DNA from 3 places in the Exiguobacterium sp. SH3S3 genome. Region 3 is predicted to be linked to each of the others. Evidence: predicted binding sites of a transcription regulator. Region 3 holds the regulator's gene; each other region holds the start of a gene.
The links. The regulator Rex, encoded in region 3, represses fermentation and respiration genes when NADH is low (regulators of the CRP and FNR family bind a similar motif). The targets are predictions, from matches to a motif close to TTGTGAAATATTTCACAA.
Positions count from the first base shown of each region.

Region 1: a site for Rex is predicted at 1,239-1,256, ahead of EVJ28_RS05005 (L-lactate dehydrogenase). Genes of this name have one in related genera too.
Region 2: a site for Rex is predicted at 1,425-1,442, ahead of arcA (arginine deiminase). Genes of this name have one in related genera too.

Region 1 covers NZ_SJUU01000004.1:34,086-37,844, reverse strand. Annotated here, with positions in the region: gene EVJ28_RS05010 (rhomboid family intramembrane serine protease) at 1-15, opposite strand, end outside; gene EVJ28_RS05005 (L-lactate dehydrogenase) at 164-1,120, opposite strand; gene EVJ28_RS05000 (DUF92 domain-containing protein) at 1,290-2,060, opposite strand; gene EVJ28_RS04995 (5-formyltetrahydrofolate cyclo-ligase) at 2,039-2,593, opposite strand; gene rpmG (50S ribosomal protein L33) at 2,650-2,814, opposite strand; gene EVJ28_RS04985 (1,4-alpha-glucan branching protein domain-containing protein) at 2,899-3,759, opposite strand, start outside.
Region 2 covers NZ_SJUU01000011.1:17,178-20,936, forward strand. Annotated here, with positions in the region: gene arcA (arginine deiminase) at 7-1,236, opposite strand; gene mgtE (magnesium transporter) at 1,572-2,930, shown strand; partial or broken gene EVJ28_RS10790 (zinc ribbon domain-containing protein) at 3,115-3,426, opposite strand; gene EVJ28_RS10795 (sodium:solute symporter family transporter) at 3,461-3,759, shown strand, end outside.
Region 3 covers NZ_SJUU01000012.1:9,280-13,038, reverse strand. Annotated here, with positions in the region: gene tatC (twin-arginine translocase subunit TatC) at 1-757, opposite strand, end outside; gene EVJ28_RS11480 (twin-arginine translocase TatA/TatE family subunit) at 761-979, opposite strand; gene EVJ28_RS11475 (redox-sensing transcriptional repressor Rex) at 979-1,635, opposite strand; gene EVJ28_RS11470 (ABC-F family ATP-binding cassette domain-containing protein) at 1,785-3,686, shown strand; gene EVJ28_RS11465 (hypothetical protein) at 3,683-3,759, shown strand, end outside.

The DNA.
Region 1 (3,759 bases), on a different contig from region 3:
TCCCGGTTGCGTCAACTGAATCCCCTCCTTTCCTTCTGTCTTAATTGTAATCCAATTCGATCATGACGACAAAAGTTGGCGCTTTCTGAATCTGTCCGCCGTCCGTGCCAACACATAAAAAACGTAGCCGGCATACGCCGACTACGTCTATATCGCGAATATATTATAAAACAGGTTTCATCGTTTTCAACAACACGTCTGCCGAATGGAGCATTTTCTGCTTCTCTTCTTCTGATAACTCGATTTCGACGACTTGACGCACGCCTTGGCGGTTGATGATTGCCGGCACACCGATATGAATATCGTTCAAGCCGTACTCTCCATCCAAGTAGGCACCGACCGTGAGCAACGTGTTCTCGTTACGGAGCACCGCTTTGACGAGACGAAGCAAGCCGAGACCGATCGCATAGTACGTCGCGCCTTTACGTTCGATGATGTGATACGCAGCGTCACGAACGTTGACGTAGATGTCTTCAAGGTCTTCCCACGTATACTCGTCGTTCTCTTCAAGCAACTGTTCGACCGATTTTCCGTAAATCCGGGCGTTGCTCCACGCCGCGAACTCGGTATCGCCATGCTCACCCATGATGTAAGCGTGGCAGTTGCGCGGATCGACGTTGAAGTAATCACCTAGCATGTAGCGGAGGCGTGACGTATCGAGTACAGTCCCTGATCCGAAGACGCGATGTTTCGGAAGACCCGAGTATTTCCAAGCCAAGTGTGTCATGATATCGACCGGGTTTGACGCGAGGATGATGATACCGTCGAAGCCAGAAGCCATGATTTCAGTGATCATCGATTTCATGATTTTCGCATTTTTCTCAACGAGGTCGAGACGTGTCTCACCTGGTTTTTGAGGAGCTCCGGCCGTGATGACGACGATATCTGCAGCACCGCAGTCCGTGTAATCTCCAGCCCATACGCGCATCGGTGACGAAGCGAACGAGACGCCGTGGTTCAAGTCCATCGCTTCGCCTTCTGCCTTCGCCTTGTTGATGTCGATGATAACGAGTTCTTCACATAGGCTCGCTGTCGTCAATTGATACGCGAAGCTTGCACCGACCGCTCCGGCCCCGACGAGAGCGACCCGTGTTACTTTTGCATGATTTAATGTTTCCATGTTGTTTTTCCACCCTTCAAACAATCTGTTTCATGTTTTTGTTTTGTCTGTTACACCTAGATTGTAACATCATTCACAAACAGTCAATACAAGAGAAACCGTTTTCAGTTTGGCAATATTGTGACAAAATTCACATTCGTTTGAAACATCCTCATTCTCTGTACTACCCTTATGCGAAAACAAGAAAACCAATCGCCGCCGCGGAGGCGATCGCCAAGAAATTAACGGCGTCGTTGCCGAGAAAGCGCCATCCAGATACATAGTCGGTCGCTTCGCCGTGATGCAGCTTTTTCTCCGTCAGTTTTCGGCACGTCCGACAGCGATACTTTCGTTGCACGGTCGCACCGAGTAACGTATCGACGACGCTGCCGCTCAGACCGAGCGCAATCAATAGAAATAGCGTGCCCATCGTTATGTTCAAGAACGGGAGCGATGCCAAGACGATGATCGTCGCGCCGGCGATGGACATGAGCGTACCGAACGGTGACACCCCACCGCTCGTCCCCGGTTCAACTTCACGCAATGTCAAAACGGAGCGCGGTCGGCGCGATGCGAGGACGCCGAACTCGGACCCCCACGTGTCACTCGTCGCCGCCGCGATTGAAACGACGTAAGCGAATAGCCACGCCTCGTTCGAAGTCATCGCCATTCCGATTGCGGTGAGCATGGCGATTCCTCCGTTCGCAAGCACTTGCACGAAATCACGCGGCCCGGATTTTTCAACGATGTCATCGACCGACGCCTTGTCGCGGGCGCGATATTTTGAAGCGAGCGAGGACGTCGAAAAGAACACACCGAGCAAGTACAGCCCGAACCAGCCAAAACCAAACCCGATGACCGTCCCTGTCACGATCGTCAAGATCGCCCCAGAGAACGTCAACGACCGGAGACGATATCCGGCCAGTGCAACTAGACAAGTTACGAGGACGATTGAGAGCATCGAATCATTTCCCTTTCTGTCACGATCAGTTCGACAGGTATGTCGTGTGGTTCGATCGGTATTTCGTCGAGCACTTGTACGTCGTAGGCGAGCGCGATCGTCGCACCGCGATATGTCGCTAAGAAACGGTCGTAATAACCCCCGCCCCAACCGATCCGATATCCAGAACGGTCAAAGACACGGCCTGGGACGATACAGGCATCGATGTCGAGGTCGGTTTCCGCGGTCGTCGGCTCGAGAATACCCATTACCCCCGGCTCGAGGTCGCTGAACGTCCTGATTTCGTGGAACGTGAGCCCCTGTTCCGTTACTTTCGGCACCAACACCGATTTTCCTGCTTTTAAAGCTGTATCGATGAGCGGACGCGTATTCACTTCAAGGTCGAGTGACAATGTGAGTGCGACCGTATGCGCTTGTTGCCACTCAGGGAGCGACGCCACGGTATGTAGGATCGCTTCATCACGCCCGTCACGATCGGTGAGCACGCGAATATTCACATGAACCGCTTTTCGGAGCTCTTGTTTAGCTGTCATTTGTTATTCCTCCTATCGAAAAAAAAGGCCGCCACATGAGTGACGGCCGGTCTCAATTATTTCACTTCGCGGTAAAGCGTGTGACGACGGAGACGTGGGTTGTATTTGCGCAATTCAAGGCGCTCTGGGTTGTTACGTTTGTTTTTCTTCGTGATGTACGTGCGATCGCCTGTTTCTGTGCAAGCTAGTGTGATTTTAACGCGCATATCTTTCACTCCCATCTTACTAATGTTGTATCAAGTGCTTTTGCTTTACAGTCTAAGCATACTCAATTATCCTACCAAGTTTTTTTTGAAAAAGCAAGGTTATTTCACGTTCTTTTTCAAACGTTTCTGCCCGTACGGTGACGCGTCGAGCGGTAGGCACGTTTTTACGTTATCGCCGATCACATACCGCGTCGCGAGCTCCTCGATTGAGAGCTGTTCACCGACATAAACCGTATCAGCTTCCGAGAGGACGCCGTTCTCAATGCGATGGATCGCATCGAACAGGCCACCGTGCCCGTGCGGGTTGCGGGTCGTTTCAAATGACAACATAGTTGAGTATAACGGAACATCTAGTGACTTCGCAAGTGAACGTGCCGCTGGAATCGTCATCCAATCAAAATGATGGACCGCTTTGAAGTTGACCATCGTCTGTAACTGTTGGACGAGTTTCACGTAGGCGACGTTCTGAGCAGCGATTTGGTTCATGACATGCTCTAGAAACGGACTCGTGAGCGGGACCCGGTACACGTGAACGCGATTGTGGCGCTCGTATTCAGGTAATCCTTCACTGTGCGGCGTGAGGACGTAAACGGTCTCCCCGTCAGCCGCTCGTGCCTCGACTTCAGCGACGACGCGGTGACCGAGGTCGCCCACGATATTGCCTGTATATTCTGGCGTGAGGACGAGAATGACCTCACCTTCTTCGCCACGCTCCTGCGTCACATAATAGTCGTGTGGAGATAGGAACGTATCGATATCAATGTCCACGTCGTCTAAGAACGGATAGACCGTGTAGTGCTCGTCTAGCAAGCGATCCGATAGCTTGCCTTCGTAGAGCGCCGTCTCGAGTTCGGCAAACAGACGGGTATGTTCCCGGAAACGTTCGGCGGCGTATTGCGCCGTCGTCTGGCCGTCCAAGATAAACGCCCAATCGCTCGAGACCGCAAGCACGTAATGACG
Region 2 (3,759 bases), on a different contig from region 3:
TCCTCGTTAAATATCTTCACGGATAATTGGACAACTCATACAACGTGGGCCTCCACGGCCTCGTGATAACTCACTCGACATGATTTCGATGACTTCGACCCCTTCTGAACGGAGCAGCTCGTTCGAAACGTAGTTCCGGTCATACGTAACGACGACACCTGGGGCGATTGCGAGCGTGTTCGACCCATCGTTCCATTGCTCGCGCGCCGCAGCGATCGGGTCGCCACCACCACATGGGATCAACACGATTTCCTCTAGGCCGAGAGCCGATTTTAACACTTTCAACAAATCAGTGTGTTGCGTGATGTGCAGCTCACCTTCCGCGTTCAACGTCAGTTCGAAGATGTTCATCTTGCCGCCCGGTCCTTGGATGAACGGATGGATCGTGAACTTATCGTGGTCGACCATCGTGAAGACGGTATCAAGGTGCATGAACGCACGCGACTTCGGAATCTCGATGGCGATGACTTTCTTGAACGTGCCTCCGTTCGCGAGCAAGTTGAGGGCGACGCGCTCGATTCCTTGGGCGGTCGTCCGTTCCGATATCCCGATGGCGACGACTTCTTTTGATAGGACGAGTTCGTCTCCGCCTTCCATCGCGAACCGATAGTCACGATCCGACCAGATCGGGATATCATGCTTCGCAAAGCGTGGATGGTATCTCATAATATATTGCGTGAACAGTGATTCGCGGCGACGCGCCGGTTCTTTCATGCGATTGATCGACAAGCCGTTCCCAATCGCCGCGGCCGGGTCGCGCGTGAAGTACAGGTTCGGCATCGGGTCGAGAAAGAACGGATACGTGTCCTCGATCATCTCGTGCAGATGACGGCGCTTTTCGCGCTTGATCTCGGTTTTACGGATACCGGCCATGACCGTCTCGATCAACTGTTCGTTATCATAAGCGAGTAAATACTCTTTGAGCGTCTCGTATGAACCGTTAATATTTGATTTTGATTCCGAAAGAATGTCGGCGACGAATCGTTCACGTACGCCAGGCAGCGATAACGTCTCTGCCATCAAGTTTTCTAAATAGAGCACCTCGACGCCCCGGTTTTGTAGCACGCTCGCAAAGTAGTCGTGCTCTTTTTGAATGACCGGCAAATGTGGAATGTCGTCGAACAAGAGTCGTTCCAAATACTCCGGCGTCAAATTTTCAAGTTCGCGTCCTGGACGCTTCAATAGTACAGTCTTTAATTCACCAATTTCTGAATACACGTGAATCGGATGTTTCAGCGTCGTATCCCGTGCGGTCAATTGATCCGTCATCGATATCATCTCGCTTCCTCCTAGTGATTCGGGTGTGTTTCTACCCTTACCTTATCAACTTACCCAATTCCGAGGCGGGTAATTCCAGCGTTCTGATTGTGGTCGATTCCACAAAAGAATGGATACAATATGAGTCAAACTGAATGAACAAACGGTTGTGAATCAATGAACAAGGAGAGAGCGACGGTTAGGATGGATACACGATGTATGAACTGTGAATAAAATCCATTATTTTTTCTTTTCAAATTAAGGTACGATAACGACAGGATATGAAAAATGACTTTAGAAAAGGAAGTGAGTCGATGGCCATCGAACGTACAGAACGCGCGCGTCATGAAGCCCAAGTGACAGCGCTCATCCAAAAAGAGGATCCGGTCGATTTCCGCGACGTGTTTTTAACACTTCACCCGGGTGAACAGGCCGACATCTTCATCGAACTCAACCAACCCGATCGGGCGTTTATATACAGCGCTTTATCACCGGAAGAGTACACCGATTTATTTGAAAAATTAGAGCTCGATGAACAACAACAGTTCATCCAAGAAATGCCGCGCCCGTATGCGGTCAGCGTCTTAAACGATATGTTCTCGGATAATGCCGCCGATCTCATGAACGAACTTCCGGACGATTTCATGAACGAACTGTTCGAACAGATGGACGAGACCGAGGCGACCGAGGTCAAAGACTTGATGCGCTATCCGGACGATACGGCCGGTGCCATTATGACGACCGAGTTCATCGTGCTACAGGCCGACAAAACGATCGGGGCGACACTTGAAGAGTTGCGTGACCTCGGTCCTGAAGCTGAGACGATTTACTATTTATATGTAATCGATGTAGACCGACGTCTCGTCGGCGTCGTGTCGCTCCGTGATTTGATCGTCTCCCCGCTCGACCATCTCATCGCTGACATCATGGGGCGGCGGGTCGTTTCGGCCCACGTCATGGCCGATCAAGAAGACTTGGCCCGAACCGTCCAAAAGTATGACTTGCTCGCGCTCCCGGTCATCGATAGCGATGATCACTTGCTCGGCATCATCACCGTCGACGACGTCATGGACGTCATCGAACGCGAGACGACCGAAGACTTTGAAGAACTGTCCGCGACGAAAGGCTCGTCTGACATCAACATGGGCCCGGTCGAGGCAGCGAAAAAACGTGCCCCTTGGATCATCAGCCTCATGTTCCTCGGGATGATCACCGCATCGACGATCGGTGGATTTGAAGATACGCTCGAGACGATTGTTTTGCTCGCCGTCTTCATGCCACTCGTCATGGGATCGGCCGGAAACGCCGCCACCCAGTCGCTCGTCGTCGCCGTACGTTCAATCGCACTCGGCACGATCAACCGAAAAAATGTCGCCAAGATGATTCGCCGGGAGTTCGGAACCGGTGTCCTGCTTGGACTCGCCTGTATGGTCGTTATTTTCGGGGTCATCACGGTCCTGTACGATAGCGCCTTGATCGGCATGATCGTCGGCTTGTCGATTTTCGCCTCACTGAGCGTTGCCACGATTGTCGGTACACTCGTCCCGCTCTTGATCAACCGCCTGAAACTCGATCCGGCCGTGGCCTCGGGTCCATTCATCACGACGGTCGTGGACAATCTCGGATTGATCATCTACTTCACTGTCGCCACTTCATTGCTTCGCTTTTTCTGACACCTGACGTTTCAGGTGTCTTTTTTCGTGTGAGCTTTGTTACGGTTTGTTTACAAAAGCGATGACGGGAAATAATTATCGTGCAAGGCGGGTAATTACGAAAAGTACTTATAGATAAGAAGTAATACAAGGAGGGTTGAACTACCCCCACCTACGCTACGCTTGGAGGTGAGAGATTCCTGGGTCATCCGGTCGAACGACCGGAACCTGACCAGGCTAGCCCCGTCGTCCCGACGGTTGAAGAGGCCAGGATGCGTTCGGCCTCTCGTTTGAGGTTCAGTCCTGCGTTGACATCCCGGTCGTGGCGGGCGCCGCAGCCTGGGCATACCCACTCACGCAAGGCGAGATGTTTCACGTCTTTGTGCCGATGGCCGCAACCCGAGCAGAGCTGGCTCGAGGCGAACGTCTTCCCGACCCTGACCACCTGTTTCCCGTACCAGTCGGCCTTGTATGCGAGCATGCGGAAAAATTCCGACCAACCGACGTCGGCGATGGCATGGGAAGTGACGGCCGGGATTGCCGCCATCATCATGGCACTATTCCTACTGCCTCGCTTTCTCGGCATCGGTATCACGACGATCCCTGAGTTTTTAAGTCAACGCTATGACGAGGACGTCCGGCGCTTGACCGTCCTCTTGTTCTTGTTCGGTTACATGTGCGTCACGATTCCGTCGATGCTCTATTCCGGCGGCCTCGCGGTCCTTCAGCTCTTCGATGTGCCTGAACTGCTCGGGATCAGCTTTGAACAGTCACTTTGGCTCGTCATTTGGTTCATCGGCATCATTCGCGCTATCTACGCCATTTTCGGCGGCCTCCGCGCCGTTTCGGT
Region 3 (3,759 bases):
TCTGTTCTTTCACCATCGCCTCTTTCTCACGTCGGAGCACACCGCGGTACGTCATGCGTGAGATCGATAAGCTGATCTCATATAGGAAGAAGAGCGGCAGCGACACCATGAGGTGCGACGTCAAATCCGGCGGCGTGATGAATGCCGCGATGACGAACAAGGCGAAGTAGGCGTACTTCCGAATTTTTGAGAGGAAGTACGGCGTCACGACACCGATGCGCGTCAAGAACATCGTCACGACCGGCAACTGGAACAACAGTCCGAACGGGATTGTCAGTTGCAACAGGAACGTGAAATAGTTCGTCGCCCCGATGATTTGCGTCAGACCGAGGTCTTGCCCGAGGTCCGTCGAGATATCGAGGACGAGCGGGAACAACCAATAGTAGGCGAATGCGAGACCGATGAGGAACAAGATAAAGATGACCGGGATATAGGCGAGCGTCCATTTTCGTTCATTCGGATGCAGACCAGGTGCGACGAACGCCCACAGTTGATACAGTAGAAATGGACCAGACGCGACGAGCCCGATGACGAGCGCCAAGTTCAAGTAAATCATGAGCGGGTCCGCGACCCCAAAGGCGTTCAGCTCGAGCCCTCGTTCGACGAGGTCCGCCTGCAGATAGGCGAGCACGTATTTGACACTCGGCAAAGCGATCAGAAAGAAGGCAAAGACGACAAATGCCGACAGCATCAGTCGTCTCCGCAGCTCTGTCAAGTGATCGGACAGTGCCCGTTCTTGATCAGGTTGATGGCTCATGGCTTACTGCTCTTTCTTCTCAATTTCTTTCTTGTCGGTCTCGTCGTGCTCTTTCATCATACCGTTCGTGGCATTTTTGAACTCACGGAGCGTCTGCCCCGCTGCCCGGCCGAACTCTGGCAATTTCTTCGGCCCGAAGAGGATGAGCGCGATGATGGCGATGACGAAAATACTGACGCCACCTGGGATACCGACGACGAGTGATGATTGTAGAAATTCCATTATTGATGGACCCCCTCAGCGGATGGATAGTGTTGCATAAAGTAAATGAGCGACTGGAGTTCGATCGACAAGTCGATATGATGGACGCGGACCGTGTCCGGTACAGTCAATCGCGCCGGCGTGAAGTTCAAGATCCCTCGAACGCCATAGCGGACCAAGTCATCGGCAACCGGCTGCGCGTAAGCGGACGGGACCGTGAGGATGGCGACATCGATTTTGTTTTGCTTCATGATTTGTTCCATCTCATCGACGTGATGAATCGGGACACCTGACATCGTCGTGCCGACTTTTGTCTCGTCTGCGTCGAACCCGACGACGATATGTGTGTTATTGTTTTTAAGGAAGTTATAGTTGACGAACGCTGTCCCGAGATGACCGACCCCGACCAAGGCGACGTTCGTGATCTCGTCTTGATTCAGCGTCTTACGGAAAAAGTCTAACAGATACTGTACGTTATAGCCATATCCCTTTTTACCGAGCGCACCGAAGTATGAGAAGTCACGGCGAATCGTTGCCGAATCGACCTTAACCGCCTCGCTCAGTTCAGCAGAAGACACACGCTGTTTCCCTGACGAATGTAGGCTTTGGATAAACCGATAGTATAGTGGCAACCGTTTGGCTGTCGCTTGCGGAATCTTTGGTTCGTTTTGACTCAACGGAAAGAGCCTCCTTTTTACGACGCGTTTCAAACGAATCTGATTTCATACACCTTGATTGTAAACGAATTCACATAAGCACTCAATGAATATACCTGAAAAGGGGAAGAAATAAAGTATACTAAACAGAGAGAAAGGGGTTTTTTCACTTGATCCTACTGCAAGTCAACAACTTATCCAAATCGTTCGGCGTCGAGCCGATTTTAGAGAATGTCAAACTAGAAATCCAAGAAGGCGAACGCGTCGCCCTCGTCGGCCGCAACGGCGCCGGCAAGTCGACACTGTTAAAAGTCATCGCCGGCGAGTACAACTATGACTCGGGCGACATCATGAAGCCAAAAGACGTGACGATCGGCTATCTCGCCCAAGACTCGGGGTTAGAATCGAACGAGACGATGTGGAACGAGATGCTCACCGTCTTCACCGATTTGATCGAACAAGAGAAGACGCTCCGCCAGATGGAGCAAGACATGGGCTCGGAGCGGATCTTGAACGACCCGGCCGCCTACGAGCGTCTGCTCGCGGCGTATGACGAGGAGCAGCACACGTTCAAAGACCGCGGCGGCTATCAGTATGAAGCGACGATCCGCTCGATCTTGCACGGGATGCGGTTTTACCCGGACGACTTCGAACGTCGGATCGACACGCTCTCAGGCGGACAGCGGACACGTCTTGCCTTAGCGAAGATGCTCCTGCAAAGCCCGGACCTGCTCATCTTGGATGAGCCGACGAACCATTTAGACATCGAGACGCTCAGCTGGCTCGAGAAATATTTGAGCGGCTATAAAGGTGCCGTCCTCATCGTCTCCCACGACCGTTACTTCCTCGACCGCGTCGTCTCGGTCGTCTACGAGCTGTCACGCAACCGCAGCCGCCGCTTCGTCGGGAACTATACAAAGTTCCTCGAGCAGAAGGCCGCGCTTTACGAGCAAGAGAAGAAGCAGTTCGATTCGCAACAAGAAGAGATCGCCAAGATGCAAGACTTCATCCAACGGAACATCGCCCGGGCGACGACGACGAAACGCGCCCAAAGCGTCCGCAAGCGGCTCGAGAAGATCGACCGTATGGACGTGCCGGACGGTGACGAACGGAGCGCGGTGTTGTCGTTCTCGATCAAACGTCAAAGCGGGAACGATGTGCTGAGCGGCAGCGACCTCGCCATCGGCTACGAGGAACCGATCGCACAACACTTGCGTTTCCAACTGCAGCGCGGCGAGTCGGTCGCCCTCGTCGGCCCGAACGGAGTCGGCAAATCGACGCTCCTCAAAGTGTTGACGAAACAACAACCACCGCTCACCGGTGACATCCGCTACGGTACCGGCGTCGAGATCGGCTACTACGACCAGGAACAACAGAACTTGTCGGACACGAACCGCGTCATCGATGAGATTTGGAACGACTGGCCGCTCATGCGCGAGCAAGAAGTCCGCAGTCTGCTCGGCCAGTTCTTGTTCAGCGGGGACGACGTCATGAAACGCGTCCAAGAACTATCCGGCGGCGAACGGGCCCGGCTGACGCTCGCCAAGCTCAAGCTCGAGCAACCGAACTTGCTCGTCTTGGATGAGCCGACGAACCACTTGGACCTCGACTCGAAGATGATCCTCGAGAACGCGCTCGTCGACTATCCCGGGACGATCTTGTTCGTCTCCCACGACCGTTACTTCATCGACCGGCTCGCGACGCGTGTCTTAGAGATCACGCCGAACGGCATCGATGAGTACCTCGGCGACTACTCGTACTACGTCGAGAAGAAAGAAGAGCTCGAGGACCTCGCCCGGCTCGCCCGCGAGGAGACGAAACAAGTCGTCGTCAAGAAGCAGCGCGCCGACAAAGAACAGCAGCGCGAAGAGCGCCGGTTGAAGCAGCGGGTCGAAGAGATCGAGCTGACGATCGAGCGCCACGAAGCGAGGCTAGAAGAAATCGAGCAGCTGTTGTGCGAACCGGACGTCTTCAACGACTTCGCTCGCGCCCAAGAACTGTCGACCGAGTCCGACGCGACGAAAGAGTCGATCACGGAACTGTTCGCAGAATGGGAGGAACTCCATTCATGATGCGTTCCCGTGCCATGCGGATCGATTGGATGCATGCGTTCCTGACCGGATTCGTCTACATCGTGCCGAGCGG